One region of the Rhodococcus oxybenzonivorans genome, then DNA from elsewhere that is predicted to be linked to it. Evidence: predicted binding sites of a transcription regulator. Region 1 holds the regulator's gene; the other holds the start of a gene.
The links. Region 1 encodes HspR, which represses chaperone genes until heat shock. Its sites were predicted from a motif close to ANNTGAGTNNNNNNNACTCANNT; they were not measured.

Region 1 (3,388 bases):
CGTGGTCAGTTCGGCATTGCGCACCGCCGCCGCCACCTGCGCACCGTCGAGTTCGGGCATGCGGTAATCGAGCAGCGCGACATCCGGCACCAGGGAACGGATGAGTGCGAGGGCCGCGGCACCGTCGTCGGCCTCCCCGACCACCTCGATGTCCTCGCTGGCGACGAGCGCCCGGACCACTCCGTCCCGGAAGATCGGATGGTCGTCGCCCACCACGACACGCACGATGCTCACGGCGCGGCTCGATGCGATGTGACTCCAGCGAAGCCCATTGCTCACTTTCTCACGAGACGAGGCCCGCGCGGAGCACTTCGCGGCGAAGGTGTCCCCCGATCGGTGGACCTCGAGTTCATCCCGCTCTCCGTCCTGTCGGTGGACAGACGTCGGCCCTGATCCGCGACATAGTTGATGCACACCGGAAACGGGACACGGACACTGAGTTCCACTCCCCCACAGACTCTTTCCTACCGAGCACAGGAGAATCCACCATGCGTACCCCCACCCGCCGCCGCGTAGCCCTGTTTTTCGCCCTGCCCGCCACGGTTCTGACCGTCGCCGGTCTCGCGGTGGCCGCAAGCGGTGTCGCCACCGCAGGAACGATGCCGACGTCGGGCCCCACGATCGCGATGACGATCAGCAACGACACCGACCTGCCGATGGTCCTCGCGGGTTCGTCGAACCCCTACGGGCAGTGGATTCAAGCGCCGTCGGACTACCTCGCCCCGCACAGCAGCCAGATCGTGAAGGCATTCTCCAACGACCCGAACGGCGTCGAGGTGGACGCCACCTACTCGCTACCCGGTGGTGCTCAGGCCGTGTTCCGCGCCGACAACTACAGCAACACCACCGACGTGGACGGCACTCGCGTGGACGCCGACTTCGGCCACACCTACGGCATCAGCAGCTGGATCGACTCCGGCTACCCGAACATGAACGTCGGCTACCACCTGTACGGACATCCCTGACGACCCGACCGACTACCGATCCTTATCGACCACCGAACTTTCGACGAAAGCCAGAGACCATGATCATGCACGTCAAGGACACCCCCACCCCGACAGTCTCCCGAACGATGTGGACCACCGAGGAGATCAAGGCACGTCTCGAGGAGATGGACATTCCGCGCACACGCACTCGCCGCGGGTCCCGCTGGGGCAACCGCGACCGATAACCACCGCTGGGTCAGCGTTTGTGTCACCGCTAAGCCAGCGCTTGTGTTACTCGATCAGCGTTTGTGTCTGGGCTTCCAGACGACGAGTGCGTTGCTGCGGGGGATGGGAACGAGGTCACGCCGGTAGCCGGCGTGTACCTGAGCGAGTTCCTCGGCCAGCTCCCGCACCCGGTGTTGTAGCGCTTCCACCTGATTGGTGAGTTCGATGATGCGCTTGATACCGGCGAGGTTGACACCCTCGTCCTGGGAGAGGCGCTGGACCTCGCGGAGCAGTGCGACGTCGCGCGGGGAGTAGCGTCGGCCGCCACCCTGGGTGCGGTGCGGGGTGACGAGGCCCAGACGGTCGTAGTTACGCAACGTCTGGGCGTGCATCCCCGCAAGCTCCGCCGCCACAGAGATCACGAAGATCTGGGCATCGGGGTCAACGGACGCGTCGTGTGGTTCCTGAGTTGTATCGGTCATCACGCACCTGCCCACCCGGCCCTGGGGTCGAACCCACTGGCCTTTTCGGCTTCCAGATAGGTTTTCAATGCGTCGACTGCGGGGTCGTCCAGTTTCTGCGGTACCGCAATCTTGACGGTGACCAGCAAGTCACCTGCCCCGCCGCCACGCTTGGGAACGCCTCTGCCGCGGACGCGGAGGATGCGTCCGTCCGCTGTTCCCGCCGGAATCTTCACGCCGACACGCCCCTCCAAGGTGGGGACGGAGACGGTCGTACCGAGCACGAGTTCACCGTAGCTGACCGGCACCACGACGGTGAGGTCGTCGCCGTTGCGGCCGAACACCTTGTCGGGTCGCACCCGCACGGTGACGAACAGATCACCCGACGGCGCACCGCGCAGGCCCGCCTCCCCTTGCCCGGCCAGCCGGATCTTCTGGCCGTCACTGACACCGGCCGGAACGCGGACCGTGATGGTGCGGGTGCGGTTGGTCACCCCGTTGCCGTGGCACACCTCGCACGGAGAATCGATGATGGAGCCGGTACCGCGGCAGTCGTCACACGGTTCGCTGAAACCGAAGGCGCCCTGGTTGCGGCTGACGATCCCGGTTCCGTTGCAGCGGGGGCATACCCGCGGGCTGGTTCCCGGCTTGGCTCCGCTGCCGTGGCACGTGGTGCACGGCGATGGGCTGGTGAGGCGCAGCGGAACCGTGACACCGAGAGTGGCCTCACGGAATTCGAGCGTCGTCTCGGTCTCCACGTCGCTTCCACGACGCGGACGACTGGACGTGCGGGTGGCGCCGCCGCCGGCACCGCGGTTGAACAGTCCTCCGAAGAGGTCACCGAGTCCGTCGGCCGCGGCGCCGCCACCGCCGAACAGGTCGTTGATGTCGAAACCGCCCTGGCTGAAGCCACCACCGGCTCCGGGGCTGAATCCACCCCGGCCGAAACCGCCGCTGGCGAACAGGCGCCGGGCTTCGTCGTACTCCTTGCGTTTTGCGGGATCCGACAGCACGGCGTGCGCCTCACTGACGGACTTGAACCGCTCCTCCGCCTTGGTGTCGCCGGGGTTCGCATCCGGGTGGAGGTCGCGGGCGAGCTTGCGATACGCCTTCTTGATCTCGTCCGCGGACGCGTCGGACGAGACGCCCAGCTCCTTGTAGAAGTCCTTCTCGATCCACTCCCGTTGGCTCACTGGGCGTCTCCTCCTCTCGCTCTTATTCTTGTTCCGACTCGGCGGGCTGTGCAGCCTCGTCGGAGGTATTCTCTCCGCCTTCGACGCGATCGATCACAGCTACCATCGCATGCCGCAGGACGCGGTCACCGAATTTGTAGCCCTTTCGCATCACGGTGCCCAGCACGGGATCGTGACCGTCTCCCTCGTGCTGCACTGCCTCGTGCAGCGACGGGTCGAACGGATCGCCCTCCGCGCCGAACTCGCTCAGACCCAGAGAGGTGAGCGCGCCGGTGAGCTTGTCTGCCACAGCCTTGAGCGGCCCCGAGTCGAGGTCGCCGTGGCTGCGTGCCCGATCGAGATCGTCGAGCACACCGATGAGTTCACCGACCACCGACGCCTTGGCCGACTCGATGTCGACCTGCTTGTCACGCTGGACGCGGCGACGGTAGTTCGCGTACTCGGCCTGCAGTCGCTGCAGGTCGGCGGTGCGCTCGGCCAGCTCGTCCCTCTCGGGCGCAGCAGCCTGCTCCTGCACTTCCCCTTCGTCCACCGAGCCGGGCTGCGGAGCGGCGGCGGCGCCCGCGAGGGACTCCGTCACCGG
Region 2 (3,388 bases), 1.8 Mb from region 1:
CATCGAACACCTGCTCGGATCCATCGGACCCCGTGGTCCCGTCGCCGCCGGGCGCGCCGCCCTGCTGCGCCTGGGTGTCGTACAGTGCCTGACCCAAGGACTGGGACTCCGTGGCCAGCTTCTCGACCGCGGACTTGACCGCCCCGATGTCGGTGCCGGCCAGAGCATCCTGCACTTCCTTGATCGCCGACCGCACCTTGCCCTTGACGTCCTCGGGAACCTTGTCGTCGTTGTCCTTGATGAACTTCTCGGTCTGATACACCAGCGACTCGGCCTGGTTCCGCGTTTCGGCCTCCTCACGCCGTCGGGAGTCTTCGGCCGCGTGGGCCTCGGCATCCTTGATCATCCGGTCGATCTCTTCCTTGGACAGTCCGGAGCCCTCCTGGATCCTGATGGTGTTCTCCTTGCCGGTGCCCTTGTCCTTCGCCGTCACGTGCACGATGCCGTTGGCATCGATGTCGAAGGTGACCTCGATCTGCGGCACCCCGCGCGGAGCCGGCGGAATACCCGCCAACTCGAACGAGCCGAGCAGCTTGTTGTGCGAGGCGATCTCGCGCTCACCCTGGAACACTTGAATCTGCACCGACGGCTGATTGTCGTCGGCCGTGGTGAAGGTCTCGGACCGCTTGGTCGGGATGGTGGTGTTGCGCTCGATGAGCTTGGTCATCACCCCACCCTTGGTCTCGATACCGAGGGACAGCGGCGTGACGTCGAGGAGCAGCACGTCCTTGACCTCGCCCTTGAGGACACCGGCCTGCAGGGCAGCGCCCACCGCGACGACCTCGTCCGGATTCACACCCTTGTTCGGTTCCTTACCGCCGGTGAGCTCCCGAACCAGGTCGGAGACGGCGGGCATGCGGGTGGAACCACCGACGAGCACGACGTGGTCGATGTCCTTGACCGCGATACCGCTGTCCCTGATCACCGATTGGAACGGGGCACGGGTGCGGTCGAGCAGATCGGAGGTGATCTTCTGAAACTCGCTGCGGGAGAGCTGCTCGTCGAGGAACAACGGGTTCTTGTCCGCGTCGACGGTGATGTACGGCAGGTTGATCGAGGTGCTCTGCGAGGAACTCAGCTCGATCTTCGCCTTCTCCGCCGCCTCACGCAGGCGCTGCAGCGCCATCTTGTCCTTGGTCAGGTCGATGCCATTCTGGGCCTTGAACTTGTCGACCAGCCAGTCGACGATGCGCTGGTCCCAGTCGTCACCACCGAGGTGGTTGTCGCCGGAGGTGGCGCGAACCTCGACGACACCCTCGCCGATGTCGAGCAGTGAGACGTCGAAGGTGCCGCCGCCGAGGTCGAACACCAGGATGGTCTGTTCCTTGTCGCCCTTGTCCAGGCCGTAAGCGAGTGCCGCGGCGGTGGGCTCGTTGATGATGCGCAGCACGTTCAGGCCGGCGATCTGGCCGGCTTCCTTCGTGGCCTGACGTTGCGCGTCTTCGAAGTAGGCGGGGACGGTGATCACGGCGTCCGTGATGTCCTCGCCCAAATACGACTCGGCGTCACGCTTGAGTTTCATCAGAACCCTGGCACTGATCTCCTGCGCTGTGTACTTCTTGCCGTCGATCTCCACCGTCCACGGCGTGCCGATCTCGCGTTTGACCGACCGCACCGTCCGGCTGACGTTGGTGACCGCCTGGTTCTTGGCGGGCTGGCCGACCAGCACCTCACCGTTCTTGGCGAATGCGACCACCGAGGGCGTGGTCCGGGACCCTTCCGAGTTGGCAACCACCACCGGGTCGCCGCCCTCGAGCACTGACACGACCGAGTTGGTTGTACCGAGGTCGATACCGACCGCGCGTGCCATTTTTCTCCTCCTCAGTTAGTGAAAGACTGCGTTTCAGAGTTGAGCCTGTTGGACTCAATTTTCCGACTCCCGAGCTGGTCAGTCAAGGTTTCCGGCCCTGTCGAGTCAGCCCGAGGTGATCTCAATCCGTCGGGCTCGCGCAGCCTCGGCCTTCCCGATTTCGACGCGCAGCATTCCGTTCTCGAGCAAAGCGGCGACCTTGTCGCCGTCGACCTCACCCGGCAGGGTCGCCCGGTAGCGGAACTGGCCGGTGCGTCGGGTCTGATGGCGGATCAGACCGACACGCTTGCGTTCGGTGATCTCACCCTCGATCGACAACTCGTTACCGCTCAGGTTCACGTCGATATTCTCGCGGGGAACGCCGGGCACCTCGGCTTCGACCACGTAGGAGTCGGCAGTTTCCTCCACGGTCACGGGCGGGGTCCATGAGTCCCAGATGCGGAACGGGTCCGACTGCGCCATATCGGCATGTCGGCCAATTGGCCATGCCATCGTCCTCGACCTCCTCGTCCACGAGTGAATGCGGAAGCGTGTGCAAAGTTGAGCGCATCACACTCAGGTTTTATTCCCCTTCGGCCCGGAAACTCGCTCGAAGTACGCCATCATTTCCATCCGACCGACCACCGAAAAGCGCTCATGCTGCTTCGTCCGGGCTCCGCCTACCCTGGGGGCGACGTACGACGGACCCCGTCATCAGCCAGATGAAGCTGATCGCCGAGCCGTGGGACCTCGGTCCCGTCGGGTACCAGGTCGGCGAGCCCGGGGCGCTCGGCGAGATCGCATCCCGCATCACCGGCTCCGCCGACCTGTACGAGCGCACCCGTCGACGGCCGGTCGCCTCGATCAACTTCGTCACCGCCCACGACGGATACACGCTCCGCGACCTGGTGAGCGACAACCACAAACACAACGACGCCAACGGCGAGAACAACAACGACGGCGAGAGCCACAACCGCTCCTGGAACTGCGGTGCGGAGGGTCCAACCACCGACCCGGAGATACTCGCGCTCCGGGCGCAGCAGAGCCGGAACTTCCTCGCCACCCTCCTGCTGTCGCAGGGTGTGCCCATGCTCAGTCACGGTGACGAACTGGGCTGCACCCAGCACGGCAACGACAACGCCTACTCCCAGGACAACGCGATCATCTGGGTCGACTGGGCGGCCACCGACGGGGCGACAACCTCCCCGACATCGCCTGGCTGCGGCACGACGGAAGCGAGATGACCGAGGACCACTGGCTCGTCGACTTCGGACGTGCCGTAGGAATCTTCCTCAACGGCAACGCTATTCCTGATACCGACTACTACGGGTCACCCGTCACCGACGACTCGTTCCTGCTGTACCTCAGCGCACATCACGGCAGCATTACCTTTCCACTGCCGTTGATCGAGTACGGAAAGTCCTGGGAGCTCGTCGTCGGCACCCGACTGCCCGAGGCCGAACAGCCGAAGGCGATATTCCCGCACAGTCGGTCCTACCTCGCCAACCGGAAACCTCCGACCTGATTGCCATTGACGTACGTGGTGCCGGTGTAGGAGCCGTCCCCGTTGGCCACCATCGTGTCAGTGAGGAATCCGAG

Region 2: the regulator HspR is predicted to act here: its motif matches at 1,848-1,870, upstream of dnaK (molecular chaperone DnaK).

What each region holds. Positions count from the first base shown of each region.
Region 1 is NZ_CP021354.1:5,125,326-5,128,713, forward strand. Features, by position in the region: gene CBI38_RS24005 (response regulator) at 1-225, opposite strand, end outside; gene CBI38_RS24010 (hypothetical protein) at 489-965, shown strand; gene CBI38_RS38515 (hypothetical protein) at 1,025-1,171, shown strand; gene CBI38_RS24015 (heat shock protein transcriptional repressor HspR) at 1,226-1,633, opposite strand; gene dnaJ (molecular chaperone DnaJ) at 1,633-2,805, opposite strand; gene grpE (nucleotide exchange factor GrpE) at 2,828-3,388, opposite strand, start outside.
Region 2 is NZ_CP021354.1:293,757-297,144, reverse strand. Features, by position in the region: gene dnaK (molecular chaperone DnaK) at 1-1,810, opposite strand, end outside; gene CBI38_RS01465 (Hsp20/alpha crystallin family protein) at 1,916-2,302, opposite strand; partial or broken gene CBI38_RS01460 (glycogen debranching enzyme) at 2,494-3,314, shown strand; gene CBI38_RS01450 (hypothetical protein) at 3,284-3,388, opposite strand, start outside.